DNA from 2 places in the Metabacillus schmidteae genome. Region 2 is predicted to be linked to the other one. Evidence: predicted binding sites of a transcription regulator. Region 2 holds the regulator's gene; the other holds the start of a gene.
What was found. Region 2 encodes Rex, which represses fermentation and respiration genes when NADH is low (regulators of the CRP and FNR family bind a similar motif). Its sites were predicted from a motif close to TTGTGAAATATTTCACAA; they were not measured.

Region 1 (15,914 bases), 340 kb from region 2:
TAGAATTCCTGTATCAACATGGGAAAAACGGTATGCTCTCTTATAATACTTCGGAACAACTCTTTCCATATCTGCCACGATGAAACAGATAAAATTACTGTATACTGTAAATTCATTTTGAAAGTTAATTTCGTTAATAAGCGGCCTCATGTTACCAATGTCCATTAAGCAAAGTTCATCATTTATAAAATCGTAGTAATATAAGCCCTGCTCTAATCCTTCAACATTATTGACCACTATGTACAAATCAAGATAGTTAAGACCGCCTTGTGAGTTAGTATACTTAAATGGATATTTCTTTTGATTATATGCACCTAATCCATAGTTCTTTACACCAAAGCTATAGTGAATGATGTTACTGAAGGTTTCAAAATCTACTTTTTTGTTTTCATAATCTCTCAGTGAATGTCTGTTGGAAATTAGATGTGAAACCATTTTGTTCTGAAATCGTTCACTATTCACCTTAAGAGGTATTTTTTTATGCGATTGTTTAATAATATGTTCTTTATTATGCTGGATGTAATACTCATCATGCATATATTTCATGTAATTCTTCGTTTTGTAAGGTGTATCATCAATTATTTCATGGGCAACCTTTACTTGGTCCATATCTGTCACATCTAGTAGCTGTTCTTTTATTTGTTGCAGTTTATCCGGAATTTCCTTTATTCTTGTTCCTTCCATAGAGTCTTCAGCCCCTTTCTTAAGATTTCGTAATAAAAACTTCCATAATGCTTCTTTCTACTCCGTCAAGATGAAGTATTTCGTTTACTTTACTAGTATCAAGGTACTCTATATGTTCAAAGGGTTGTCCAGTTTTTTCGAGATGCTGGCTAATTCTTTCTAAGATTCTTCCATATTGGATTAAACCATTTTTATACCCATACTCTCCTAAAAACAGCATTTTTCGAATAGGAGTAAAAATAGGAAGTAGGATAATAGAATTTTCATCTTCTACGATTTCCTTTGAAAGAGACCTGAAAGAAAAATATTGATGCTGTTTTAATTTTTCTTTTATCTGTGAAGTATTTTTCCATTTAAATAAAAAGTCCTTTTGCGGAAGGTATTGGTATATTTCATTATGAACAAGGATCAGCAAATCAATCATAAAATATCCTTGTTTACTATATTCGTTTAAATGAGCTATGAGTTCTTTAATGGTTAGTGGAAAATCTCCCAAATCAACATATTTTTCTTTTCTCATGACATATTCCGAGTCTTGTGGATGAACAGTTGAACTATGCCACTCAATAGATTTTTCATACAGGTCCATATTTTTTAAAAATTCATCGGAAGAAACAGGATTTGAATTCACATGAAAGTATTCTGATGGTGAGAAATAGTGTTCACTTGTATAACGAGCCGAGTAGTATGATAAATTCTCCTCTAAAAACTCAAAAATGTTCTCAGAATAAGCTACGTTTTCTTCAATATATCTTTTAAAAACAGCTACTTCTTCACCGGTGAACTTCTCTTCCTTCTCCTCAAACATAATGCTTAGCATTTGCTTATCCAATTGCACATCCTCCTATCTTCTTATATAAATGCATGTACAAGGTTTTTGTCACTTTGGCAGCTTGGACATTTTGGGAATTTCAATAATCGGGTTTTCGTATTTACCATACGTTCAAAATCCAGTGAGTAGGCAAAATAATTCATTGATGAGAAACGTGTATAATGATTTAGTAATAATATCGTTTGATTGACAAGCATATGGAAGTGAAGAGGTCTTGATGAATGTTGAATTTTATCTTGTTGAAGTAATCGTTCCTTCATTACTTGATAGTCTAAGAGGTTATAAAAAGAAGATTCGCGTAAAATTTCAAAATCATTGTAACAGCCTACTTGATCAAAATTAAGTAGAGGAATAATAATTCCTTCATTTCCATCGAGATAAGAAATAATTAACTTTTTATTTTGCTCCAGGCATAGTTTATTTACTTGATAAAATGTACCAGGGGAAAAATGGTTTTTAAAGAGAATCACATATTCATATGATCTCAATTTTTCGCTTGCAGCCTTATCATCATGAATATGAATGAATTGCTCATCATGATTTGATTCATCAAGTACCAGGATATGAACAGAATAGTGATCTTTTTCAAAGGTATCTTTTACCTCTGATACATGTTCCCAATCTGTCAAGACACAAATAGATTTCTCAGTTTGTGTAACTGCAGTGGATTCTATCAGTACATCAATTTCAAGTAATTGTTCTAATAAATCTAAAACATATTCTTCATTTGTTTGGCCAATATTATTGATTAGCTCTCCTGCTAATTGTTCTTGAGGAATAGGAAAACTAATTCTTTCAAATAGAGTCTCTAAAATACCTAATTTCTCTTCATCCTTTATATGAAAAGAATAATTTGAAATACTGCCCTTTTTTACAAGATATTCATTACGGGAACACCTGATAAACTGCATGCCTTCATTAAGATTTAACATAGCTTACTTTTCCTCCTTATACGTTTTCTCCATGTGCAGATCAAAGCCGACAACTGTTCCATTCATGTCCACCTTTGCAATTTCAATGATGTGATTTTTGTTTAAGTCTATTTCATTCACATTTGAAGCTTTAGCATATTTTACAAATTGATCAACTGCTCTTTTAAACTCATTCATATCATTTGGTATAGAAATCTTAATACTTTCTTTTAGTGTATATTGATCGATAAAAAAGTAGGATTCATACTTTTTGAAGAAACCCTGTATATTATGGGATTCAGTAATTGGAACCATGATTTGTATAGTAATAGTTTTCTTTTTTTCATCTCGGCCAATGACCTTTGTAATGACCTTATTGCAATGTGTATGTCCCTTTTTACCTAGACGTTCAATAAGCTTGTCCATTTCTTTTTTCATTGTCATAGGGTTGGAGATTTCTTTTTTAAAGGCTACGATTTCTGTAAAAACGAGAGTATCTGTTTCAATTATTTCAAGTTCTTTTAACATGGATAATTAGATCCTCCTTTTGCTAGGAATAAAGTAGTGTTTTTTGTGGATTTCCCTGAATTATGTCCCTTTTTTATATTCTTTTGTATAATAAAAAATGGTAAATATGGCTTTAGGTGGTAATTAGAAACCATGGAAAGTCACCTTTAAAGCATTCATTTGTTTTTACTACCTTCCAGCTGTTGTTTCAATGTCATTATAGTGAGGATAATTGTTAATTTAAATAGGAAGATTTGCAATAAATCATGGAGAATGAGTCAAAAATTCTGAAGGGACAGGTAAAGAATGAAGAGCTTAGGTGATCGAATAAAGTACTATAGAAAGAAAAAGGGACTAACAAGAAAGCAGCTGTGTGAAAATCTATGTGATGAATCAACAATTTTTCGACTGGAAAAAAATATGCACGTCCCTCGCTTGGATATCTTATATGAGATTGCAAATAGATTAAATATTCAACTTGAACAGCTTCTGCTTGAAAAAGATGAGAAGCTGAACAAAATAAAAGCATTATGTAGAGAACTAATCTATTTCAATGACTATTTGGCGTTAGAAATGGTGCTAAATGAACTTGATCAACTTATAAAAAAGCGTAATACATCCTGCCCGTCAAGGAGAATGCTTTTAAAGTACAGATCTTGGTTAACTGCGATCTTATTGTATAAACGGGAAGGCGAATATTCAGAAGCGAAGCTATTACTTGAAGAGCTAGTAGAAGAAGACTATTTTGTAAATGAAATAGACTTTGATATTCTAAATACTCTGGGGCAAATACATTTAGAACAAAAGCAGTATAAGGATGCACTCCTCTTTTTCAAAAAAGCCTATGAAATGCTTTCAACTAAAACACCTCAGATAAATGACTACACACTATTTCCAAGAATCGGTTATCACTATTCTCTTATTTTATATTATATGGAAAGCTATGATAAAGCACTTGAAGTAGGTTATACAGTCTTATATTATTTAGAAGCAAATCAACTAATTCACTATAGAGGTGAGATATGTAACTTGATCGGCCATATTTTGACGATCAATCAATTTGATAAAGAGGCAATGGAGTACTTCATAAAAGCAGAATTGTTATATACTTTAGAAAATAAGTAGTATATATAGATACATGTAATTTATATTATATTCAAATTATTTGTTTTGCTATTATCTCTCCTTTTACATTAAAACTATCAGCAGCTAGCTAACTAACTTGTTTTCCTTTTGATGCTGTGGACATAAAAGCTAGATTTAATAATATAGGTGCTTTGCAAGTTAATAGGAGGATCTTATCAAATATGAATGAGAGGATACTTTTGTTGTTGACAAGGTATGTGAGGAGCATTAAAATTAAAAATTATTTGAAAATAATTTTATAAATACCCAAGCTATGATCGCTATGGATGAAACTATAGCAGGAGCAGCTTCTGGAGAGACTGCGGTATTCCGTAGCGCCGAAGGATTCACAATCTCAGGCAAAAGGACAGGAGAGTATAGAATATCTATTTGAAACCATACTAATAGTTAGTAGGTGGACAAATACTATTTAATATTCTTATGACCAAGAGATTTGGATGATATCCGATCTCTTTTTTTGATGAGTTATTTTTGATCATTGATTTACATCGTATGGTGTGCAGCTTTTAAGGAGGAGTTAGATTTGGCACAACAAGAATTAAAGAGGGATTTAGCAAACAGGCATGTTCAATTAATTGCAATTGGAGGCACAATTGGTACCGGTTTATTCTTAGGATCCGGTAAGGCGATACAACTGGCAGGTCCATCTATTATTTTTGCCTATTTAATAATGGGTATTGCCGTGTTTTTTATTATGAGGGCGCTGGGAGAACTATTGTTGTCCAAAGCAGGTTATCAATCATTTACAGACATTGCCGAAGATTACCTTGGACCTAGAGTAGCATTTGTAACTGGATGGACATATTGGTTTTGTTGGATTATGATCGCAATGGCTGATATTATTGCTGTTGGTGTATATGTACAGTATTGGTTTGATATACCACAGTGGATACCTGCCATCATCTGTTTGATTGTATTGTTAGGATTCAATCTTTTAACGGTAAAGCTTTTTGGTGAACTAGAGTTTTGGTTTGCCTTAATCAAGGTTATAACGATTCTTTTATTAATCGGCATTGGGATTGTTTTGCTAATAATAGGATTTAAGACAGATGCAGGCACAGTGACTATTACGAACCTTTGGGAACATGGCGGGATTTTCCCTAACGGTATTTCAGGTTTCTTATTATCATTTCAAATGGTTTTATTTGCTTTTGTTGGAGTAGAGTTAGTGGGGGTATCAGCAGCGGAGACTGCGAATCCGAAAAAAAATATTCCATCTGCAATCAATAAGATTCCTTTAAGAATACTTTTTTTCTACATTGGCTCGATTATTGTTCTGTTATGCATCAATCCATGGACACAACTAACTGCAGATGAAAGTCCATTTGTAAAAACATTTAGTTTAATTGGGATACCAATTGCCGCAGGTATTATTAATTTTGTCGTCTTAACGTCAGCTGCTTCTGCATGTAACAGCGGGATGTTTTCAACAAGCCGGATTTTATATAATTTAGGCAAAAATGACCAGGCTTCCTCCAGTTTCGCGAAACTAAATAAAAATCATGTTCCCGGTAATGCGTTGTTGATTTCCACGCTTGTCGTATCGGTAGGAGCACTTTTGAGTAAACTGATTCCAGCACAAGCCTTTGGAATTGTATCAACGATAAGTTCCATTTGTTTTATTTGGGTATGGGGCGTTATTGTCATTTCACATTTAAAGTATAAAAAAACACGTCCACAATTACATGCAAAATCAACATTTAAAGCGCCTTTTACGCCATTTATTAATTACGTTGTCCTAACGCTTTTTGTGATAATTCTTATTATTATGCTGTTTGCAGAAGAAACACGTTCTGCATTATTGTTGACACCTATATGGTTTATATTAATATTTATGATGTACTCATATAGGAGCAAAAAGAAAGAAATATAAGTAAGAATGTCATTAGAGGAATCAAATTGATTTCTCTTTTTTCCTTTCAGGTAAACTTGTGCAAAATGAAAAATCATGGTACATTTTATTTGTGAAATACTTCACAAATGATAGAGGAGTTATTTTTAAAATCAATTTGTGGAATTATTCAAACATACCTAAATAAATTATCTATATAAAAACTCTAAAAAAATTTTTATCAATTTATGTGAAACACTTCACAAATATAAAAGTAGGTTAGGAGGAATCAGAATGAATATAACATTAGGTAATAAAATTGTATTAGTAGGTAATGGTGCTGTTGGTTCAAGTTATGCTTATGCGTTATTAAATCAGGGCTTATGCGATGATTTAATCATAGTCGATCTGGACGAAGAAAAAGCCAAGGGAGATGTCATGGATTTAAACCATGGTATAACCTATGCTCTTAGTCCAATGAATATTAGATATGGCTCATATAAAGATTGTAAGGATGCTGCTCTAGTTGTTATATGTGCGGGTGCAGCACAAAAGCCTGGTGAAACAAGACTGGATCTTGTGAATAAGAATGTTAATATATTTAAATCAATTATCGAGAACATTATGAATTCTGGCTTTAATGGTATTTTCTTAGTCGCTACTAACCCAGTCGATATTTTATCTTATGCGACTTGGAAATTCTCTGGTTTGCCTAAAGAAAGAGTAATAGGTTCAGGGACCATTTTAGACTCTGCAAGATTTAGATATATAGTAGGAGAAGAGTTTAAAACAGCAGCAATAAGTGTTCATGGATATATTATTGGAGAGCATGGTGACTCTCAATTTCCTGTATGGAGCAGCACAAACATTGCTGGAACACCAATCGCAGATAGGTTAACAAAGGAGAGAAAGGAAGAGATAGCTGCTAGTGTGCGTGATGCGGCTTATGAGATTATCAAAGCAAAAGGTGCCACGTATTATGGCATTGCAATGGGGCTAGTAAGAATAACAAAGGCTATTTTAAGAAATGAGAACGCCGTCTTACCTGTTGGAGCATTGTTAGAGGGAGAATACGGACATCATGATGTTTTTGTAGGGATTCCTTCTGTAATCACTAGAACAGGTGTCAAAAATATTGTTGAACTATCACTAACTGAAGATGAAAAGGGTAAGCTGGCTAAATCAGTTCAAACTTTAAAAGATATCCAAAATACAGCTATACGTCTTTAATTCAAAGAGGACCTGAATCTTCTCTTAGTACCAATGTCAGCTTAATTGCCGAAACCGGTACATCTATCTTATTTAGCAGGTTTAATACTGTCAATTTCCATTTCACCAATAGCACTGTTGGTGAAACTGGCAAAAGCTATTTTAACGAAAATGACATTAAAATATAGACTTTCATATTGTCATTATTTTTCTAACTACTATCTATTAAGCTGAAGATTTAGCTTAGCAGGAAAACTCAAGTCTCTTTAGGATTTCACAATCCAAAGAGACTTTTTTTAGCTGGAAATGGGAAATATTTAGTAAGAAACTCTATCCTCAAAACAAATACTTAGGTATATGTATGTTCATTTATACTATAGAAGTTTATAGTAGGTAAGACAACTAAAACTAATTAAACTTATGAAAACAAAAGTACATAAGAGGAGGCCATTTTCCATGAAACTTGAAAGAGTTCGTTGGGGTATTATTGGATGCGGGAATGTAACAGAAGTAAAAAGTGGACCAGCATTTCAAAAAATAAAAAACTCTGAGTTGGTAGCTGTTATGAGGAGAACAGGTGAACTGGCAAAGGACTATGCAGAAAGACATAAGGTTCCAAAATGGTATGATGATGCTGACTTACTTATTCAAGATCCTGAAGTGGATGCGGTCTATATTGCGACACCACCGGGCTCTCATAAGGAATATACCCTGAAAGTTGCAAAGGCAGGGAAACCTGTTTATGTAGAAAAGCCAATGGCACTCAATTGGGCTGAATGCAATGAGATGATTGCCGCCTGTAAAGCAGCGCGGGTTCCTTTATATGTTGCGTACTATCGCAGGGCACAGCCTCGGTTTGTGAAAATAAAAGAGCTGTTGGAAAGTAAAGTAATCGGTGAAGTCCGTTTTGTATCATCAACTCAATACCAAAAAGCAAGGGAAGATGTGATGGATCCGGAAAATCTTCCGTGGAGAGTTCAGCCTGAATTGTCCGGAGGGGGTCTGTTTTTTGATTTAGCCAGTCATACGCTTGATTTATTAGATTTTTTACTGGGGCCGATAAAGGAAGCTAGTGGCTTTGCTTCAAACCAAGCAGGCAACTATCGTGCGGAAGATATCGTGACAGGAACGTATCAGTTTGAATCTGGAATCCATGGAATAGGAAGTTGGTGCTTTTCTGCCTTTGAAAATGTAGATGCGAATGAAATTGTTGGAAGTAAAGGTAAGTTTACCTTTTCCACATTTGGTGATGAGCCAATTGTTCTAACAACAGCTGATGGAAAAAAAGAATGGAAATTTGAGCGACCTCAACATGTTCACCAACCTCTATTAGAAACAATTGTAGCTGATTTAACAGGAGATAGCTGTCATTGTCCGAGTACTGGAGTAACTGGTGCAAGGACAAACTGGGTCATGAGTGAATTAGTTAAAAGTGAAAAGCGATGATCTGGTAATCTCATTATTAGGTCAAAGGGAATTTACTATATACTCTCAGTATTTCCTACTTTACATATAGGAATTACGGTGTTAATATCTCTATTGTTATATAATTGTTTTTATAAAAGGAAGTGGATCAATGTATATATTTGTTATTCTTAATATTATCATCATGCTTTTACTTATTATCGGTTTATATATGATGCAGAAAAAGCATGTCTCTTTTTCTAAAAGAGTATTTACAGGGTTAGGTTTAGGTATCCTGTTTGGTTTAGGGATGCAGTTTGCCTATGGAATTGAATCAGAAACTGTTTCAACATCGATTGATTGGTTCAATATTGTTGGAAACGGATATGTTAGCTTTCTAAAAATGATTGTTATGCCTTTAGTTTTCATTTCAATTCTTTCTGCATTTACAAAATTAAAGATGGAAAAAAATCTTGGAAAAGTCAGTGGCTGGATTTTGGGGGTACTGTTAGGTACAACAGCAATTGCAGCTGCCGTAGGGATTACTTCAGCACATGTCTTTAATTTAGAAGCGGTTCAAATTGAGCAAGGGGAAGCAGAGGTAGGGAGAGCTGCAGAATTAGAGGAAAAAGTTGTTACTGTTCAAGATTTGACGATACCTCAACAAATTGTTTCATTAATACCTACAAACCCATTTTTAGATTTAACTGGAGCAAATCCAACATCAACTATATCTGTTGTTATTTTTGCTGCTATTCTTGGTATTGCCTTTTTAGGAATTAAACGTAAAGAACCAGTATATGCTGAAAAATTTGCTGATATTGTAGAGACATTCTATAAAGTGATTATGCGAGTTGTTACTTTGATTTTAAGACTTACTCCTTATGGTGTGTTAGCACTTATGACAAGAGTAACAGCAACAAGTGATTATCATGCAATCTGGAAGCTTGGAAAGTTTGTCTTGGCATCCTACGCAGCATTAATTGTTATGTTCATTATTCATTTAATCATTATATCAATAGCGGGTTTAAATCCGGTTACTTATGTAAAGAAAACCTTCCCAGTACTTACGTTTGCGTTCACTTCAAGAACAAGTGCAGGGACATTACCTTTAAATATTAAAGCACAAACAAACGATTTAGGAGTACCTGAGGGAATAGCGAATTTTGCCGGTTCTTTTGGTCTAACAATCGGGCAAAATGGGTGTGCAGGTATTTATCCGGCTATGTTAGCGGTTATGATCGCTCCAACAGTGGGAATTGATCCATTATCACCATCATTTATCTTTACACTAATTGCTGTGGTAGCAATTAGTTCATTCGGTGTTGCAGGTGTAGGTGGCGGTGCTACGTTCGCGGCATTGCTTGTCCTTTCAGCATTGAATTTACCAGTAGGATTAGCCGGACTTCTAATATCTGTAGAGCCGCTAATTGATATGGGTCGTACTGCACTTAATGTAAGTGGAAGTATGACAGCTGGTGTTATAACAAGTAAGGCAACGAAAGATTTGGATACTAGCGTCTATAATAATTCTACTCAATCTTTATCATAATAAACAAAAAAACTTCTCAACTAGTTAGGTTGGGGAGTTTTTTTGTTTGAGGAATTATGATATCCAACTGAACGTGCTTGGTATTTCCATAATATATTACCAATAGAGTTAACCTGATTCTCGTTACATTGAATGACAACCGACACCTCATAGTTTTCCTTTTTCAGTATCGCTTGTATTTTTACTCTTTTATATAAAATAAATGAAATGAATCCCAATATAAATCCAACAACTGCTCCAATAAGTCCCCATAGAATAGGTCCCCAGGTCAGAATAAAACCACTGCTTGCTCCAATAACTGCTGCACCGGTTGCAACGGAAATTCCAATTTCGAAACCAGTAGGACTTTGTTCTTTGAATTCATTTTTCGTAGAATGATCGTCCATAAATACAATAAGGATATTCTCACGAGGAACTAAATTGGCTTCCAATTCAGCTAATGCTTGCTCTAATTCAATTGATTGGTCAAATATACTGAATATCAACATCTTACAAGCACCTGCTTATGGAAAAATTCGAAGTTTAGCATGTTTATAGCGATTTCTTAATCTTTGGCGTTGTTCCAGTCGAAAAAGATGATTGTGTTCAAGTGTTGTACGATATGAATGGTACATAGAACCACCCATTACAGAGGGCATAAATAGCAGCCAATGTGGATGGAGAAGTGATATAGACTCCTGGGTGTGACCGAGTAATAGCAGTAATAGTGCTTCGTGCGTGCTCGACAGGGTAATATATACCCACCACCAAAATATAGCATAGAAGGCTAGACCGAAACGATTGATATACAATTGGCCTAATCCAGGAAAGAAAAAGGAATATATGACCCCAAAGATTGGACTTTTCTTTTCAATGAAGTGAATTTCCATAGGATAAATTTCCATGCTTGAGATTCGTTTATTTTCCAATCGAACTAAATGGTATAGTTTGTTTTGGTACAGGGCGGATCGGAAACTATCTCCAATTGCAACTAAATAAATTGCAAGGTATCCAAATGCCCATTTAGGTTCAATGACCATTTTTGCAAGTTCAAACTGACCACAAAATGAATAGACCATCGCTTCATTAATATGGGCTAAAGTATTTATAATCACTTCTACAAGTGTTAAAAGTGTTGCTCTTAAATACCGGTTAAGCATATAATGGCCGAAGCCTGGAAAAACAGCAGACCACCAAGCAATCATGTAAGGGTTCTGTGGATTTAATTGTGTAATACCGAACGTACTAATCTTTGATAAAGGTCTTTTCATTATATCTAACCTTCTTCATCATTTTCTCTTATAATTTTCCCTAATAATTTGCTGCTTATGTATATTTCCCTCACCGATTTCCAATTTTTTCAACAAATACTTTTCCTTTCAAATATGCTACATTTAAGGAAAACATTGTTATTAAAAAGAGGTATCATATTGTGAATTCTCAGCTGACAGCTTATATTACTCTTATTTGCACATCAGGCGTACTGAATTTGTACTTATGCTCATCGGTATTTTTAAGACGCCATCAATATTCGAATATTGCACAGTTTTTTATTTTATATACTACTTCTATTTCGGTTTATTGCTTTGCTTCTGCATTTGGATTAATGGCTACAAACCTTGAGCAAATCAAATTTTGGACAATTATTTTATATATTGGTTTACCATTCTCACCGCTGTTGGGATTACTATTTATAATGAAGTATTTAGGGATAAAACTAACTTCCAAGAAGGTTATTGTTCTATTAACAATCCCCGTTATTAGCCTTGTTATGGTAGCTACAAATGATCTCCATCATTTACATTATAGGGTTTTTGAGGTTGATCCAAACTTAGGTGCTCCATATATTCATCAGGAAATTGGAATATGGTATGTTGTTCATGGTATTTTTACATTTTCTTGTATGTTTGTTGCGTTTTTGCTGCTTCTTTCCCGTTGGAGGGAAACTGCCAAGATCTATCGCTTGCAATTACTTGCGTTAATGTTTGGACAACTGGTTCCAATGGTGACAGCTTTTATTTATTTAATTGGATTAACACCTCCTGGAGTCGATCCAGTACCTATGGTTTTATGGCTATCCTCACTTTTATATTTATGGTCGATTAACTCATCACGCCTGTTTACCCTAACACCTATTGCAAAGGATACTATTTTTAATAGTATTAATGACGGTGTAATTGTGCTGGATGAATCATATCGATTAATCGAATTTAACAAAGCGTGTGAAATTATGTTTCCACGAATAAATCAATCTATGCTGGGTATGGAATTTGAAGGGGTGTGGCTCCGATTATCAGGAAGCTCATTTCCTATCAATATAGAAGCTTCTTCATCATTTACAAAGGAAATTCAATTATCGTCTGATCGAATATATCAGGTACGTACTTCCTCATTGCAGCATGCAAAACATGATAAAGGTTTATTAATTATTTTTACTGATATAACAGAATTAAAAAGGCTACAAATTAAATTAGAACAATTAGCTTATTATGATGAACTTACTCAGATTTATAATCGTCGTGCATTCTTTCAAAAAAGTGAGCAGGAGTTTGCTGGAGCAAAGAAAAGGTCAGAACCTTTTACGATTATATTGATTGATATTGATTATTTTAAAAGGGTAAACGATACGTATGGTCATCATGTTGGGGATCAACTGCTAAAGCATGTTGTAAAGATATGCCAAACTCAGTTAAGCGAAGGGGAGTTATTTGCCCGCTATGGTGGAGAGGAGTTTGTTCTTGCTCTTAATGGCTATACAGCTCTAGAGGGAAAAGAAATAGCAAATAAGTTACGTAGATATGTAGAAACAAAACCTCTTCAAACTGATGAAAATCTTGTTTATGTGACGTTAAGTAGCGGAGTAGCTGAAGCAACAAAAGAGAAAGAAGAAACACTTAATCAGCTTTTAAATCATGCAGATAAAGCATTATACACAGCGAAACACGAGGGACGTAATCAGGTACAAGTCTACAATGGGGAAAAGGGAGAATTGATAAAAGCACCTTAACGTAATAGTTAAAGGTGCTTCTTATTAATTACTTTAATTATTCGAGCTAAAAGGTTAAATAATTTCCAATAATTTTAGTTTTCACCATAGCGGATGGAGTTCACCCTTTTTTGCAAGCGTTAAATAGTTTATAATAATCAGATAATGGTATAAATTTTAATCTGAAAATATTTAAAATAGTAGTATAATTATAGTTGTAACAGAAAAAGGTTTTTCTTAAGGTGTTTCTTGCTTTCTGCGACTCCTAAGCAGGAGCTCCTACTTTTGGATGTATCAAATTTATGGTTGATAGTATAAGAAAAACGAAGGCTTCCGCGATAAACAAAGTTTTTCTAACAAATATAGGGGATAAGGAAGGTTATAATGGGCAGCATACAGAAAAAAACAGACGTAATCTTAATTGGTGCCGGTATGATGAGTGCGACGTTAGGAACACTTCTGAAAGAATTAATACCGGATTGGGAAATAACTGTATTCGAAAAGCTTTCAAAAGCAGGAGAGGAAAGCTCGAATGAATGGAATAATGCAGGAACAGGGCATGCGGCATTATGTGAGCTTAATTACACGGTTGAAAAGCCGGATGGATCTGTAGATATAAGTAAAGCTATAAACATCAATGAACAGTTTCAAGTTTCAATGCAATTTTGGTCTTATCTTGTTAAAAGCAAGCTGATTCAAAATCCAGAGGATTTTATCATGCCTTTGCCGCATATGAGTTTAGTCCAAGGGGAACAAAATGTGTCATTCTTAAAAAGACGATTTGAAGCGCTATCAAAGAACCCATTGTTTAAAGGGATGGAATTTTCCGATGATCCAAAAAAATTAAAGGAATGGATTCCACTCATTATGCAGGATCGCTCAACAACTGAACCTCTAGCAGCAACCAAAATTGACTCTGGAACAGATGTTAACTTTGGTGCATTAACACGCATGTTATTTGATCACTTAGAGCGAAAAAGTGTTGAGATTAACTATAAGCATAGTGTGCAGGATATCAAACGGACAAGTGACGGGTTGTGGGAATTGAAAGTTCAGAATCTAGGTAACGGTAATGTTGAGCGTCATACGGCAAAATTCGTCTTTATCGGAGGCGGAGGAGGAAGCCTGCACTTATTGCAGAAAACAGGTATTCCCGAAGGGAAGCATATTGGAGGTTTCCCGGTAAGTGGACTATTTATGGTGTGTAATAATCCCGCTGTTGTCGCACAGCACCATGCAAAAGTTTACGGAAAAGCTAAGGTTGGCGCACCACCAATGTCTGTTCCACATCTGGACACCCGTTTTATTGACAATAAAAAATCATTGTTGTTCGGTCCATTTGCAGGTTTTACACCAAAGTTCTTGAAAAATGGTTCTATGTTTGACTTGATAACTTCCGTTAAACCCGATAATCTGTTAACGATGTTGGCAGCAGGTGCAAAAAACATGTCCTTAACAAAATACCTAATTCAACAAGTGACGTTATCTAAAGAGCAACGCATGGAAGAGTTGCGAGAATTTATTCCGAATGCCAAAAGTGAAGATTGGGATTTAGTCGTTGCAGGACAACGTGTGCAGGTCATCAAGGATACTGAGGCTGGTGGTAAAGGTACACTACAATTTGGTACGGAAGTTGTAAGTGCCTCTGATGGCTCAATAGCAGCATTGCTTGGTGCATCGCCAGGTGCTTCAACAGCTGTACACGTTATGCTTGAAGTATTATCAAAATGCTTTCCTGAACACATTGATAAATGGGAACCGAAAATCAAAGAAATGATTCCTTCATATGGTAAAAAACTAATGGAAAATCCAGAGCTTCTGCATGAAGTTCATACTTCAACAGCTCAGTCGCTTGGTTTATGTGAGAAGGACCCGGTTCTTAGTTAATGTTTTTCATCATTGCTCCTTAAGAAAAAGTATAAATAGATATGGCATTAAGAAATTTCCCTAAAATAACAGGAAATAGTAAGAAGCCAGTATGGCGCGGTAAAATACCGCACCATACTGGCTTTTATTTTCCCTGAATCTGAATCATTGCCAATTTGTATGGAAGACCCCTGACTGATCATGTCTTTCATATGTATGAGCACCAAAATAATCACGTTGTGCCTGTAATATGTTTGCATTTGAGATACCTTTTCGGTAACTATCAAAGTAAGTAAGGGAAGCACTTAAACATGGAAACGATATACCGGAATTTATACCTTCACATACAACTTTACGCAAGGCCATTTGATAATCTGTAATTTTTTCAGCAAAGTATGGCGAAATAAGCAAATTAGCTAGATCTGGCTGCTCCTCGTAAGCTTTGCTAATAACATTTAAAAACTCAGCACGAATGATACAACCACCACGGAAGATTAATGCAATTTCCTTTAAAGGTAAATCCCATCCATTAAGTTCAGATGTCATTTTATACTGTGTAAAGCCTTGTGCATAGGCACATACTTTCCCCATATAAAGAGCCTGTCTAACATAATCAATCCACACATTTTTATCTAAATTCTGCTGCTCAACTTCCGGCATTTTCAATATACCTTCAGCCATAACCCGCTCTTCTTTTAGTGAGGAGATATAACGTGCAAATAAAGATTCAGTAATAATAGATGTTGGAATTCCGTTGTCAATTGCTTGTATACTTGTCCATTTTCCTGTTCCTTTTTGTCCTGCTTTATCAAGAATAACATCGATTAATGGTAAACCGGTCATGTCATCTTTTTTTCTTAAAATCTCTGCTGTAATTTCAATTAAGTAACTTTTTAGCTCGCCTTGGTTCCATGTGTCAAAAATATCGGCAATTTCATCTACATCTAAATGTAACTTTTCTCGCAAAAATGTATATGCCTCTGCAATTAATTGCATATCAGCATACT
Region 2 (15,914 bases):
TATTTTCCAATTTTTAGTTGGCGATTCTTATACAATTCTTCAGATGTATGGCTGGAACAAAAGATCGCAAAATTATACACCTAAATGCTATGCAAGAACTAAAGCGCAAACTCCTTAATCATCCTCGGGCAGAAGAGCCACAGTTAAAGAATTTTATAATTTCATAAACGCTAAAAAAACTTCCCACAAGTTTGGTCAACTTATGAGAAGCCTCTGATAATTTTCAGATTTCTCTAATTTTTTTAAACCTAGAATATAATTTCACACCATAATATAGAAACAAAAATGAACAGATTGTCATAAGTGCATAACCCTGGACTGCGAATTGAAAGGTCGTTCTCTCATCTGGTGCAAGCTTGCTGCCAATCAGCATGCCAATATATATGACGATACTATCTCGTATCGGCTCATACCATTTGATCTTACGCATTTTCATATAGATAAAAAACTGCGAAAGAAGAGTGAATAAAAGAGCAATAAATTCCCCGGAACTATCACTGAAGGACTTATCCTCTATTTCCCAATAAGGAAACCAAAAGCAAATCATGATGATCTGTGAAAGAGATAAAAGAAGTGTAAAATAAAAGCCATTCTTTCTTCCTCTTCCCTCTTTTCCCTCAACCAATCCTTGCTGTTTTTCCGTTAAAAAAATATTATCCAAACCGTCTGCCTCTGAACCTATTTCAAAAGAAAGTGTTCCCTCAAACCTCTTCTTTGGAATTGATTCAATAACTTCTGGATTGTTGGGGGTTGCTGTTAAGGCTTTATCTGTATGGAATATATCCACCCCGTGCTTTTGAAATACATCAATCCATTTATAAAGTGATTCTTGATCCCAGTGAGAAAAACTTGTAACCTCTAATCGATTATGGGTACTAACACCACAGATTAATATTTTTGCCGACCGTACTGTAATAAGTTTCGCCCGATCATAATGAACACTATATTTGTACTTTGCCTTAAGTCGATAGTCCATCCCGATTAATATATATTTCATATTTTCATAAGGCAGGAAAATTTCGTGTTCTATAGCTTTCTTCTTGTCTTTTGCGTAATAATCATAACCTTTTTCTCCAACATGGACTTTTATAACGAAGTCTAAATACTTTCGTAAATTTTTGTAACTAAACCACGAAAGCCCAAGAAAGACAACACCAATCACAAATAGAAGAATTGAGATGCCCAGCCCAGTCTCTGAGACTTCTTTGGCAGTTAAAACAAACATACCTATTCCTAGTAAAAAGAAAAACGAAATTAACCCAATATGGCATCCAATCGCCCACTTTGGCAACTGATTCGTAAAATCCAAATTATCTTTCGTTTGCATCTCCATAAGCCAATACCTCCTGGGACACGGGGACAGGTTCATTGTCCCAAAAAATTACATACAACACGGAATTTGTAGATATTTCCCGGGAATTTGTTGGAATTTGAAAAATAAGAGGTCCGAATTGTCAGAACAAAAGAATTTCTGTTCTTGATTATATTACCTTGGGAATATAACTTATTTGCAACCTCTATATCGACCCCAGATACGTAATAATGTTATAAACAGTCATATCCATATCGCCCGGTGATATGAATATATTGTCATACAGTAGTGGTGAATCCCCACTACTTCTGTTTTAAAAAAAAGGCGTGTTATCGATTGTATAATATATCGCATATCGATCCACAATTTCTATTAAAACATGAATCTTTCGAGTTTATTTACAAGGTATATCACCCAGCGATACAACAAAAAAGATCCAATTCAGCTATCTATTTTACTTTTTCTAAACATAGCAATAGAATAATATCATCATTTGCACTTTATTTTCGAAATAACGAGAAAAGCCATTCCCATTTTTCTTTAGGTTTTTGTATTGATACTTCTAAGCGTTTATTAAAATCGTTTTGTGAACTCCATTCTTTTTTCTGTTCCTCCCGCATATTTTGTATTTCCTTTTGTAAGTTTTCACTTCTTTGTTTCTCATGTTGCAGTAATGCTTCGTAATGGATGTTTTGTTGTTCCGTTAATTTTTCAATTTTAGTATTGGTTCTTTGTGCTGAATTTGCAATGCTTGAACTTATAACATGATGGTCTTGTTGGAGTTGGGAAACGTGTGTTTTAAGCTGTGATATATCGTTTGTCAATTGGACATTCATTTCACGTGCTGCTGCAAGCTCATTCACTAAAAACCTTAAGGCCTCTTTTACTTGATTAGGGTCGTGTGGTAAATTTTCATATGTATCGTTTATCGCTACGTCTGTTTCATCAGATGTTTCTAATCTTTCTTTTTGTTGAACCACAAGCTCTTTAGCTGTATCGTCCAGGGGCTTGTCCGTATCGCGTAACGCTATAAGTGCTCTAATATCAGATTGAACAAAGATACGCCTGTCCCCATCTTTTAAAAACTCATATCCATTCCGCTCTAAAATTTGTCCATACTTTCGAACTGTGGGAGTTGCAATTCCCACTTCTTCCGCTACCTCCTTGGAAGAAAATGCCCGTTCATTTGCTTGTATATCGTGTCGCATATCGCACCTCCTTCCTTTAAATATGAAGGTTTTTAAGTATATTTGCAAGAGGCATATCGCCCATATCTTTTAAGTGTGGAGATAACCATAAGCACATGCGATTAATAAAAAAGAAAAGGTCTCAGTTGGTTGAGTGATGAAAGACCTTTTCTAATATAAACCATGTCTCATATAAATTTTAAACAACTAAAACACATTAAAATTCACACACTTAGAATCCAAGAAATGATCTAATCCAACTCCAGAAAGAATTAGGCATCGTTGAACAATTATTGAACATATTAGCTATCAAACAAATTATGGATAGAATCGGTTATCCAGTTGATCATAATACGAAAGTGTGCACCTACACGTTACGCAATAAATGAAAAAAAGCTTCCCGCAAGTTCAATAAACTTATGAGAAGCTTCTTTTTATTTATCTAGCAAAATGTTAGCATTTCAATCTCAACTTATTCAAAAACCCAATTATATCAAGGGTTTGAGGGCGTTATTAAATCATGCAACCCCTAAGGTGAGAGTGTGTAATATCTTTACACTTGTGTGCCAAAAGTGCGGTAAATCAAGGTTTTGCTAAATCCCTCCTGTAAAATCTTTAACGAGGTTTTATTATTTTTTACTGGATTGCGTTAGCAAAATGTTAGCAATTTGCATGTCTAATTACGACTACGAAGTTTACAAATTGCTATTAGCGAATTTATCGAATATAAACGTCAAGAGTTTTTTAATATCATTTTACTTATTGAATAGTATCCCAAAACAAAACAACCAATTAAATAAGCAAATGCTAAAGCTACTAAACCAGTATTAATATCAAGTTTTTCACCCAGATAGATGGCAATGATTATAGCCAATATTATTAAAATGGAATAGAACATCATTTCTCCTCCTTATTTATCCTTAAGTTTTTTATATGTAGTGTGTAGTCACCTAAGCTAAGATAAAGCGCTTCCAAAAATAATGAGAAACTATTAATTTAGTGCCAATATGACTACCACCTCTTATCTATTATTCTTTCTTACTCTAAAGTTAATAATGATTTGTATTTGTACATGTCTCCACGATAGGAAGAATCACCTGTTAAAACACACCCATTTTTTACTTTTAAGTCAACACTTCTAAATAAAATGGGAGAACCTACAGAAACATCAAGAACTTTTGAAATTCTTTGACTAGCAAGAACTGCTTCTATTTCAATTTCTCCTTCGGTTAGGGCCATATTAAACTTATTTAAAAATAAATGCGAAAAAGAATATTGAACATATTCTTCATCAGTAATTTGTTCACCATACTTTTTTAAAAAATATCGGTTATCGATAACAATGGGGATCCCCTCTGAAAGACGTAAGCGTTTTACTTGATAAACTTCTTCTCCGGGTTTTACCCCCAATTTTACATCTACCCCTTCTGGACAAGGTACGGATCCCCGGTATAGCAGCTTAACTTGGAAGTTTTTTTCTAAGTACCACCCTTGAAAAAAAGTATCCAATTTCGCTATATCTGTTTTTAATTTATCTTTACGAACAATAAATGTGCCTTTTCCTTGGATGCGCTTTAAAAGACCTTCTTCCACTAGCAATTGAACCGCCTGACGAATCGTCATTCTAGAGACTTCAAACATTTTAATTAGTTCATCATCACTTAAAAATTTTTCTTTTCCTTCTTTGTACATTTCATCGACTTTTTTTCTTAAACTATCTGCAATTTGAACGTACTTTGGAATAAGAGAATTATAGTTACTCATGTTTACCCTCCTGGGGATAATAATCAATCACATTGCACCTCATATCATCTATACATCTAGATGACTTGTTTATTATTGTATAGAATCAAAAGGTAAGCGTCAACATAATTTTCTGAATTTTCTTGGAAGCATGGACGGTTCTCTTGTTTCCTTTCTACGAGCGACGTAGGGACAGATACCTAGACCCATTTATTAAGTCTCTCCAAATATTATTTTGAGTAATAAAACAGAAAAGTGGTTACCAATTAATTGGTAACCACTTTTTAAATACTTATAAATAAGTCTGTTGATTATCTCACCTTACTTATTCAACAAATGTGCTTGGTTTATTTTGATATCAAATATATATTGCTAACTTATCTTAACACATTAAGTATGAAGGACTTATAACAATTTGTTGAATTTTCCAAATGAAAAATTCTCCCTCATTATATGGTATATGTTTCTTGTTTCTTCTGTTCCCGCTACAGGTTTAGCTAATTCAGACGGGATCATTAGCTTTATCTTTTAGAAAGGATATTGCTAGTCAAAATATAAAACAAGTAAAGGACATTAGTTTATTTGCAGAAGATGCTGCGAGAATAATGATTAATAACGGTTGGTTTAAAAGACCTCCTTAAGCAATTGATAGAGAATACCTAGTTAAGGAGAAAAAACAAATAATAAGATTGTAGGTTAGTCATTTAAAAGGCTAACCTACTTTAATCAAACATTATATTTGTAACATAGTTTCTTTGATTCTCAAATTCATTAAAACTGGACTTATTGTTGAAAACCTACTACTGACAAAATCCCCATACTTTAGTGTACATTCTTTCAATAAATGATATATATATATCGCAGTATAAATCTAATACATATTACAAGGGTTGATCTGTAAGCCTGTACCTGAGAGAATGTGGTGAACATATAACACAAAAAAGCTTCTCAAAAGTTGAATCAACTTTTGAGAAGCCTCTTTTATGTTAGCAATTTATTAGCAAAATCACTTCAAACCCTTATATACCAAGGGGTTGAGCGGTCATTACATCATGCCGCCCATTCCACCCATGCCGCCCATGCCGCTCATATCTGGCATGCCGCCGCCACCTTCTTCAGGTTTGTCAGCGATAACAGCTTCAGTTGTTAAGAACATAGCTGCTACAGAAGCTGCGTTTTGAAGTGCAGAACGAGTAACTTTAGTTGGGTCAACGATACCAGCTTCAAACATGTTTACCCATGTTCCGTTTGCTGCGTTAAAGCCTACGCCAACTTGTTCGTTTTTCAAGCGCTCAACGATAACAGATCCTTCAAGACCAGCGTTGTGAGCAATTTGACGAACTGGCTCTTCAAGAGAACGAAGGATGATGTTAACACCTGTTTGAGTGTCACCCTCTTCTTGAATTGAAGCCACTTTGTTATATACGTTCACTAGAGCAGTACCACCACCGGAAACGATACCTTCTTCTACTGCAGCGCGAGTAGAGTTAAGAGCATCTTCAATACGTAGTTTGCGCTCTTTTAATTCAGTTTCAGTTGCAGCACCAACTTTAATTACTGCTACACCGCCAGATAATTTAGCTAAACGCTCTTGTAATTTTTCTTTATCGAACTCAGAAGTAGTTTCTTCTACTTGAGCACGGATTTGGCCTACACGGCTTGAGATTTGATCAGGTTGGCCAGCACCTTCAACGATTGTTGTGTTTTCTTTTGTTACAACAATTTTAGAAGCGCGTCCTAATTGATCGATTGTAGCTGATTTAAGGTCTAATCCTAAGTCTTCTGTGATCACTTCACCGCCAGTTAAGATCGCAATATCTTCTAGCATTGCTTTACGACGATCACCGAAACCAGGTGCTTTAACAGCAACAGCATTGAATGTTCCGCGAAGTTTGTTCACTACTAGAGTTGCTAGAGCTTCACCTTCTACATCCTCAGCGATTAATAATAGTGGCTTACCTTGTTGAACAACTTGCTCTAACACTGGTAAGATTTCTTGAATGTTTGTGATTTTTTTGTCTGTGATTAATACATACGGGTTTTCAAGAACTGCTTCCATTTTGTCAGAATCAGTTACCATGTATGGAGATGCATAACCACGGTCAAATTGCATACCTTCAACTACTTCTAATTCAGTAGAGAAACCTTTAGATTCTTCGATTGTGATAACACCATCGTTACCAACGCGCTCCATTGCTTCAGCGATCAATTGACCAACTTCTTCGTCAGCAGCAGAAATCGCAGCAACTTGAGCGATAGATTCTTTACCTTCGATTGGTTTAGAAATAGTTTGCAGCTCTTCTAATGCAACAGCTACTGCTTTTTCAATTCCTTTACGAACAACCATTGGGTTAGCGCCGGCAGTTACATTCTTTAATCCTTCACGGATCATAGCTTGAGCTAATACAGTTGCAGTTGTTGTACCGTCACCAGCAACATCGTTTGTTTTGCTTGCAACTTCAGCAACAAGTTTAGCACCCATGTTTTCGAAAGCATCTTCTAATTCGATTTCTTTCGCAATTGTTACACCATCGTTAGTGATTAAAGGAGAACCGAATTTCTTTTCTAATACTACGTTGCGTCCTTTAGGTCCTAATGTTACTTTTACCGCATCTGCTAAAGCATCAACACCACGAAGCATTGAACGACGAGCTTCTTCGCTAAATTTAATATCTTTTGCCATGATTACAAGACCTCCTCAAATTTTTAAGTAATCTATTATGTGGGCTGTTTATTATCCAATAACAGCTAAGATGTCATTTTCACGTAAAATTAAGTATTCAGTACCTTCATATTTCACTTCAGTACCAGCATATTTTGAGAAGATAATACGATCGCCTTCCGCTACTTCTAGAGCTACTTTCTCTCCGCTATCTAGTACACGACCTGTACCAACAGCAACTACTTTACCTTCTTGTGGTTTTTCTTTCGCACTATCCGGAAGGACAATACCACTAGCAGTTTTTTCTTCTGATTCAACTAACTCGATAATAACGCGATCACCTAATGGCTTTAACAAGTGAAACAACCTCCTCAAATTCTTTGAATAAATGATTATTTTTCCTTTTTATTAGCACTCACTATCCTTGAGTGCTAACACAATTAATATAATATATAAGTTCTCTTTTAATTTCAAGTACGAAGTTTAAAATTTTTATAAGAATTTCCAACTTGTCTATTAATTATCTACTTTTGGTGAGTGCGCTACCAAAATTGAACACTTCACCATTTTGTCTCATTCTTAAGTGGTATCATACATAGGATGACAATAGGGTATGGTACAATAAAATCTGACATGTGATTAAACGGCTAAAGTTCGTGCTTTACTTAGGAGGTTTACATGAAAAAGCATTATTGGTTTATTATTATTGCCTATATGATTCTCCAGTTAACAGGTTATCTAGGTATTCAGTTATTGAACATATTAAATATCGGGGAGACTAATGCAGAGAGGTTTGCCTTTTGGACCATCTTTAGCTTTACACTTACACTCTTAATTATTCTTTATCTATTAAGAAATGAACGTCATGCAGAGAACCGCTTTCGCGGGGAACCGGCTTCTGTTGGAGCATCCGTTGCTTGGGCTATTATCGGGTTCTTCATGGCTATTTTTGTACAAGGGTTAGCTGCTAATATTGAGGTCAATATTTTCGGGGTGGATCCGGGTTCTGAAAATACCCAAAGAATTGTAAATATGATTGAGCTCTTTCCATTAGTTATACTTGTTACATCTATTATAGGCCCGATTCTGGAGGAAATTATATTCCGTAAAATCCTATTTGGCGTACTATATACAAGAACAAACTTTTTTATTGCAGCATTGATAAGTTCACTCATCTTTTCTCTCTTACACGGTGAACCACAGCATGTATTATTGTATGGTTCTATGGGCTTTACCTTTGCTTTTCTTTATGTGAAAACGAAGCGTATTCTCGTTCCCATCTTTGCACATGTTTCGATGAACACAATGGTTGTAGTGATTCAAACTGTTTTCAGAGACGACATTGAGAAAATGATGGAGCAAATGGAACAAATGGAGCAATTGCAGGTTATAATTGGAGGCTTTTTAACATGAGAACAAACCCTATCTCTATGGCTATTTTTTATTTGATCATGGGGTTGATATTTATCTATTTAGCGATTAACAGTGCAAAAAATGGCATTTTCACTTTCCCGACAATTCTATTGATGCTCATTGCAACCTTTGATATTGGTGTTGCCATTAGAATGTTTCGTTTATCTCGAAAAATCAAAAAAATGAACAATAAAAAATGAGACTAGCGGTAGTCTCATTTTTTATTTTCTTCTTCAAATCTTAATTTTTGCGATTTTCTATAGGTTAATCTTGATACCCAAATACTAATTTCGTATAAAATGAATAAAGGTATAGACACCATTAAATGTGAAGCTAATTCTGGAGGTGTTATAAGAGCTGCGATCACTAATAACACAAAATAGGCATATTTACGTACCTTTGATAAAAACATCGGTGTAACGATTCCTAATCTTGTTAAGAACATAATAACAACCGGTAATTGAAAGAGTAATCCAAATGGGAGCGTTAATTGAATTAAAAAGGTAAAGTATTCATTAATACCAATTACCTGATTTACATCCAGATCATTCGAAATTCTTTCCATAAAATCAATAACAAATGGAAAAAGAATAAAGTATGAAAACGACAGACCTAACAAGAACAGAAAAACTGAGAGTGGTATATAACTTAACGTTACTTTTCTTTCTTTTTCATGTAAGCCTGGGCTAATAAAAGACCAGAGCTGATATAAAATGATTGGCGATGTAATAACAAAGGCAATAATGAATGCAAATTTCATATAGACCATTAATGGATCTGTAAGATTAAATGAATTTAATGTTAATGATTTTGCTTCATCAGTATGCTGTAAATATTTAATAATCGGTCCTGAAAGTAAAAAACCGCCAATAACAGCTATGAAAAAGAAAACGACAATAATAACGAGTCGTTTTCTTAGTTCTGTTATATGTTCAATGACCGACATTTCATCTTGTCTCATATCGGGTTTCATCCTATCTTACTTAACTTCTTCCTTATTCTTTTGCTTAGCATCTTGATCATCATCGTCATCATCAGCTAAGCCTTTCGTAGCATTTTTAAACTCTCGTAATGTGTTACCGGCAGCTTTTCCTAACTGTGGTAATTTCTTTGGTCCAAAAATAAGGAGTGCAACAAAAACGATTAATAAAAGGCTTCCGATACCTACTGTTGGCATAAAATCCATCTCCTATGTTTGTTATTATTTTTCATCATTCGGATAATGCTTTAAAAAGTAGACAAGTGACTGAAGTTCGACCGCTAAATCAATATGATGTATTCTAATATCATCAGGGACATTAATTCTAGCCGGTGTAAAATTTAAGATTCCTTTAATTCCTTTTGTAACCAGACGATCTGTAATTGATTGTGCAACCGCAGCTGGTACTGTTAAAATGGCCACTGTTACATCCTCGGGAAGCTGTGCTTCAAGATCATCTAAATGAATAACAGGAACTCCACCAATTTCCGTCCCAACCTTTTCTTCCGCTACATCAAATGCCAAAGAAATCACAGTATTATTATTCTTTGTAAAATTATAATGTAGGAAAGCAGTACCTAAGTTACCTACTCCAATTAAACATACCTTTGTTGTTTCATCTTGATCTAGTGTTTTTCTAAAAAAGGATAACAAATAATTCACATTATAACCATATCCTTTTTTTCCTAATGCTCCAAAATATGAGAAATCTCTTCGAATCGTAGCAGAATCTACCTTCACAGCATCACTTAGCTCAGCCGAAGAAACACGCTGCTTCCCTGATGAGTGTAAATTTTTTAAAAAACGGTAATATAAAGGCAATCTCTTAGCAGTTGCCTGTGGTATTTTCGTTTGGTCTATATTCAATCTGATCCCTCACATTCACACAAACAAACAATAATATTTCTCACATATTATTGTCATCTTTCTTTTCTTAAAAAATCACAGCTTTTACCACCCGTTTTTTCAACTAAATAGGTTTCCCCTATGATCATACCTTTGTCAACGGCTTTACACATGTCATAAACAGTCAGTGCTGTAATGCTTGCAGCGGTTAACGCTTCCATTTCAACACCTGTACTTCCTTTTGTTTTGACAGTAACAGAAATACATAATGTGTAATTAGGTTCATTTACTTTCCAATCAAATTCAACATTTACACCTTTAATTGAAATTGGATGACACATCGGAATAACATTTGATGTTTGTTTAGCAGCCATAATCCCCGCTATTTGAGCAACAGATAAAACATCACCCTTGCCAATCTCATGATTCGTGATTTTCTTATAAACTTCTTCGGTGACAGTTATGCTTGTTTTAGCATGAGCTGTTCTAACTGTTTCTTCTTTAGCAGAAATATCAACCATTTTCGCTCTGCCTTGTTCATTAAAATGAGTAAACTCTGACATATACAGTTCCCCTTATACCTAGACTATACACTATTTTTTTGTATCTGTCTTTATTGTGATATTTAATAGATTTGGATTTGTTTTACTTATGAAGGACGTTTTTCTCGGGATCTCCTTGACTTTTGTCTTTGATCTTCCTTATGAAAGACACTTCCCTCGGGATCTCGCTGACTTTTGTCTTTCATCCTCCTTATGAAAGACTTTTTCCACTGAATTTTCCAATTAGAACCTGTCACTGTTGCCTATAAGGGTCTTATTACGCTACACTAAAAGCATTAGTAGAGGTGAAAAACAATGATATTGTTACAGATAAATCAGCTTAGTAAATATTTCGGTGCTGAACCTATTTTATCGAATATTAAGCTGGAAGTACAAACAAGAGATAAAATTGCTCTCGTTGGCCGAAATGGGGCTGGGAAATCAACTCTTTTAAAAATAATCTCTGGTGCCATATCTTATGATTCCGGTGAGATTATAAAACCGAAGGATGTTTCTATTGGTTATTTGGCCCAGGATACTGGATTAGAATCACAATTATCAATTTGGCTTGAGATGAATTTAGTTTTTAAGCATTTAAAATCAATGGAAGAAGAGATGCGGACACTTGAGCAACGAATGGCAACTGTTGATCCTAATAGTGAAGCTCAAAGGTTTGAACAACTTTTAAAAGAATACGATACACTTCAAGTGAAATTTAAAGAGGAAGGCGGTTATCAGTATGAAGCCGATATTCGTTCCGTCCTTCATGGATTAGGATTCAGCAACTTTGATCCGGAAACGAAAATTTCTTCTTTAAGTGGTGGCCAAAAAACACGATTAGCCTTGGGTAAGTTGTTGTTAACGAAACCAGATCTTTTGATTTTGGATGAGCCGACAAACCACCTTGATATCGAAACCTTAACTTGGTTAGAACAATACCTACAAAACTATCCTGGTGCTGTATTGATTGTTTCACATGATCGATATTTCCTCGATAAAATTGTCACTCAGGTTTATGAAATTAGCAGAAAAACGAGCATTAGGTATATTGGAAATTATAGCAGCTACTTACAACAAAAAGCTGAAAACTATGAAAAAGAAGTAAAAAGCTTTGAAAGACAGCAAGAAGAAGTCGCTAAACTCAAGGATTTTATTCAACGTAATTTAGCCAGAGCCTCCACAACAAAGCTTGCACAAAGCCGCAGAAAAAAGCTGGAGAAAATGGAGCTCATGAGTAAACCCCTTGGAGATGAAAAATCAGCAAGCTTTCAGTTTGATATTGAAAGACAAAGTGGAAATGATGTGTTAAAAGCATCAGATATCTCTGTTTCCTATGACAAACTACATCCTATCATTTCAAATATTTCTTTTTCGATTTCAAGAGGTGATAGTATAGCCCTTGTTGGTCCAAATGGTATTGGAAAGTCAACCTTGTTAAAGTCGATTGTCCAAAAGCTTGATGCATTAACTGGTAGCTTTTCTTTAGGATCACATGTACAAATTGGTTATTATGATCAACAGCAGGCTGATTTAACATCAAATAAGCGCGTGTTGGACGAGCTTTGGGATGAATATCCACAGAAAACGGAAAAAGAAATTCGAACTGTTCTTGGTAACTTTCTATTTTCAGGTGATGATGTACTAAAGCCTGTTTCAACACTAAGCGGTGGAGAAAAAGCAAGATTAGCCCTTTCTAAGCTTATGCTGCAAAAAGCGAATTTCCTTATTCTTGATGAACCAACAAACCATCTTGATTTAGATAGTAAAGAAATTTTGGAAAATGCTTTGATCGATTTCCCTGGTACCATCCTATTTGTTTCACATGATCGTTACTTTATAAATCGCATTGCGACAAAAGTCTTTGAATTATCAAGTCATACTATAACCGAATACTTAGGTGACTATGATTATTTTATTACAAAAAAAGAAGAAAAATTAGAGTTTGAAAGACTTGAGAAAGAAGAACAAGAGGATATTTCTCAAAAAAGCAGTTCTATCACTTCAGAAGGAAAACGTAACTATCAGCAGGAAAAAGAACTTAAGAAGCTCGAACGACAAAAGCAACGAAGAATTGAGGAAATCGAGCAAAGCATTAGTGAGATTGAAGAGAAAATCGAAGAGAATGAGGCCCTGCTTTGTGATCCATCTGTATATCAAGATCATGAGCAAGTACAAAAAATTAATACAGAAAATGAACAGCTGAATTCTGAGTTAGAACAACTAATGACTGAATGGGAACAATTACATTAAAACAGCGAACTTTTCGCTGTTTTTTTGTTGCGTCAATTTGTCCACTCGTTGCTTCGTTCTCTTACCTTATCTCAAAGTGAAAGAGAATTGAATTCGACAAACTTCTTCACAACCCCAATAGATAAAAAAAATGTTATGCACAATCCACTCTTTTATCCACATGAAAAATCCTGTATTTTCAACATATCAACAGACTTATGCACATTATCCACAAAATTAGGTTTATTTATCCAAGTTATACACATAGCGTTTTTCGTTGATTTGACAGCATTTTTACTAACTTTACACAATTCTACAAAAAACAGTGAACATCCTGTGGATAACTTTATTTTAAAACTAATTTCAATGAACTTTGACTAATTTACTTTGAAAAACAATAATTTTGTCGAAAAATAACGAAAAATAGGACAGAACCTCATTCAGTTCTGTCCTATTTTTTATGTTTAATATGAATGTAGCTCTAGACCGGGGTTAGCATTAAGTGCTAAATCACTTCTAATGCCCTTTTCAAATAAAATACTTCCAGCTGCAGCAATCATTGCTGCATTATCCGTACATAGCGATAACGGCGGAATAATTAACTCTACCTCTTCTTTACTAGAGAATTCTTTTTCTAATGCAGCTCGTAGACCTTTATTTGCTGCTACTCCACCTGCTAATAATAATTGCTTTACTTTATATTTATCCACAGCTTGGGCAGTTTTTGTTACTAATACATCTACAACACTTGCTTGAAAACTCGCAGCAACATCCTTTGGATCAAGCTCGAGGCCTTTTTGCTTAGCATTGTGTAAAGTATTAATAACCGCTGACTTAAGACCACTAAAGCTAAAGTCAAAAGAGCCTTCACCAAGCCATGCTCTCGGTAGATCAATATTCGCCTGTCCCTCATGGGCTAGACGATCAATATGAGGACCTCCCGGATATGGAAGACCAATTGTTCTAGCAACCTTGTCATATGCCTCACCTGCAGCATCATCCAACGTTTCACCTATTACTTCGAAGTGTCCATGTTCTTTCATATAAACCAATTCTGTATGTCCTCCGGATACAACTAAGGCTATTAAAGGGAATGTTAATTCTTTAATTAATCGATTTGCATATATATGGCCAGCAATATGATGAACACCTACTAATGGAATAGAATGTGAGAAAGCCAAAGCTTTTGCTGCATTAATACCTGTTAATAATGCTCCTACTAAACCGGGTCCTTCTGTTACTGCAATAGCTGAAATATCATCAAACGAAAGCTCAGCTTGTTTCATTGCTTCCTCAAAAACTATTGTTAATTGCTCAACATGATGTCTTGATGCAATTTCCGGGACAACACCACCAAATCGCTTATGACTCTCAATTTGAGATGCTACAACATTTGCTACAATCTCTCGTCCATTTTTCACAATGGCTGCAGCTGTTTCATCACAGCTGGTTTCAATACCTAATATATATTGATCAGTTTGACTCATACTATATTCACCCACATTACTAAAGCATCTTCCTGATTATCTGTATAATAGTTTTTTCTTATACCACCAGGTTCAAACCCTACTTTTTTATATAAAGATTGAGCAATATGATTTGATACTCTTACTTCTAACGACAACCTGCCTGCCTTCATTTCCCTGCTTAACTGCATGGCAAATCTCAATAGACCTTCACCTATTTTTTTCCCCCGAAAATCTGGATGGACTGCAATATTGGTGATCTGGGCATCCTCCATAATCACCCACAACCCACAGTAACCAATCACTTGTTCCTCATGTTCAACGACGATATATTTTGCAAATAAATTTTGCTCTAGCTCATAATATAAGGACTCTTTCGTCCATGGTGCAGAAAAAGATTGACATTCTATTTGATAGACTTCGTCAATGTCCTCTTTTCGCATTTTTCTAATTGTGTATTGTTTTTCCACAGTAGCCACCATCTTATTTTTGTTGCTCAAGCCACTTTGCCTCTGCTTCAGCTAATCTGATATAATTTGGAACTAGATTATGAACAGCTGTTGCTTCTTTCTTTAACCCTAATAGACCTAGTTCACTCGGCCTTGGATTATGTAAAGAAACACTTCCTATTACAGCCCGACCTCCGAGTAATCCCACTATCGTATCTTTGTGAATATGAACATCATTACCTAAAAATAAAACATGTTTATTGCTTTCATCCAAGTGGCTCAGCCACTCAGTTAATAGCAAATTTTGGTCTTGTTCAACCGTCACTAATTCACTATTTTCATACTGATATAATCCTGTATAAACTTGTCCTCTTCTTGCATCAAAAATCGGGGAAATAAGTCCGTCAAAATAGCGGCCATTTGCAGCCAAAATTTCTAAACTGGATATTCCTACAATAGGAATCTTTAAAGCCCATGCCATCGTCTTTGCAATAGAAACTCCTATACGTACACCAGTGTATGAGCCTGGTCCTGTCGCAACAATAATCTTTTCTAAATCTTTTGGTGTAAGATCACAGTCATGTAGTAGCCTCTCAATTGCAGGCATTGCTCGAACAGAATGATTTTTCTTTAAATTTGTTATATATTCGCCTACAACTGTTTCTTCCTCTACAAGGGAAATTCCCAGCACATTATTCGTCGTGTCTATAGCTAATGCTTTCATCACTTAACTCCTTACATAGTTCAACATAATGATTTCCTCTCGGTATCATTATAATTGTCCGTGTTGTTTCATCCACATAAAGAATCTTTATATCTAAACGTTCATTTGGCAGCTGATCTTCTATTAAGTGAGCCCACTCTACTACTGTTATACCATTGCCGTGGAAATACTCATCAAAACCAAGGTCTTCATCCGCATCTTCAACACGGTATACATCCATGTGATAAAGCGGCAATCTACCATCTCTGTACTCTTTAATAATTGTAAATGTAGGGCTATTTACATTTCGACTTATCCCCAGCCCTTTTGCTAATGCTTTAGTAAACGTTGTTTTGCCAGCACCCAAATCACCCTCAAGAGTG

Region 1: HWV59_RS01055 (L-lactate dehydrogenase) is a predicted target of Rex. The motif match lies at 6,043-6,060, and genes of this name have one in related genera.

What each region holds. Positions count from the first base shown of each region.
Region 1 covers NZ_CAESCH010000001.1:227,297-243,210, reverse strand. The annotation lists gene HWV59_RS01085 (SagB family peptide dehydrogenase) at 1-684, opposite strand, end outside; gene HWV59_RS01080 (hypothetical protein) at 704-1,516, opposite strand; gene HWV59_RS01075 (hypothetical protein) at 1,537-2,448, opposite strand; gene HWV59_RS01070 (hypothetical protein) at 2,452-2,955, opposite strand; gene HWV59_RS01065 (helix-turn-helix domain-containing protein) at 3,241-4,059, shown strand; glycine riboswitch at 4,361-4,440, shown strand; gene HWV59_RS01060 (amino acid permease) at 4,604-5,953, shown strand; gene HWV59_RS01055 (L-lactate dehydrogenase) at 6,206-7,141, shown strand; gene HWV59_RS01050 (Gfo/Idh/MocA family protein) at 7,577-8,566, shown strand; gene HWV59_RS01045 (L-cystine transporter) at 8,697-10,076, shown strand; gene HWV59_RS01040 (hypothetical protein) at 10,097-10,564, opposite strand; gene HWV59_RS01035 (hypothetical protein) at 10,580-11,326, opposite strand; gene HWV59_RS01030 (sensor domain-containing diguanylate cyclase) at 11,488-13,062, shown strand; gene HWV59_RS01025 (malate:quinone oxidoreductase) at 13,426-14,928, shown strand; gene gnd (decarboxylating NADP(+)-dependent phosphogluconate dehydrogenase) at 15,073-15,914, opposite strand, start outside.
Region 2 covers NZ_CAESCH010000001.1:565,994-581,907, reverse strand. The annotation lists gene HWV59_RS02935 (hypothetical protein) at 224-1,333, opposite strand; gene HWV59_RS02930 (hypothetical protein) at 1,813-2,520, opposite strand; gene HWV59_RS02925 (hypothetical protein) at 3,233-3,397, opposite strand; gene HWV59_RS02920 (GntR family transcriptional regulator) at 3,538-4,263, opposite strand; gene HWV59_RS27475 (DUF3231 family protein) at 4,743-4,883, shown strand; gene groL (chaperonin GroEL) at 5,288-6,925, opposite strand; gene groES (co-chaperone GroES) at 6,977-7,261, opposite strand; gene HWV59_RS02900 (CPBP family intramembrane glutamic endopeptidase) at 7,583-8,317, shown strand; gene HWV59_RS02895 (YdiK family protein) at 8,314-8,517, shown strand; gene tatC (twin-arginine translocase subunit TatC) at 8,532-9,278, opposite strand; gene HWV59_RS02885 (twin-arginine translocase TatA/TatE family subunit) at 9,297-9,494, opposite strand; gene HWV59_RS02880 (redox-sensing transcriptional repressor Rex) at 9,519-10,163, opposite strand; gene moaC (cyclic pyranopterin monophosphate synthase MoaC) at 10,217-10,705, opposite strand; gene HWV59_RS02870 (ABC-F family ATP-binding cassette domain-containing protein) at 11,000-12,934, shown strand; gene tsaD (tRNA (adenosine(37)-N6)-threonylcarbamoyltransferase complex transferase subunit TsaD) at 13,378-14,400, opposite strand; gene rimI (ribosomal protein S18-alanine N-acetyltransferase) at 14,397-14,849, opposite strand; gene tsaB (tRNA (adenosine(37)-N6)-threonylcarbamoyltransferase complex dimerization subunit type 1 TsaB) at 14,863-15,552, opposite strand; gene tsaE (tRNA (adenosine(37)-N6)-threonylcarbamoyltransferase complex ATPase subunit type 1 TsaE) at 15,521-15,914, opposite strand, start outside.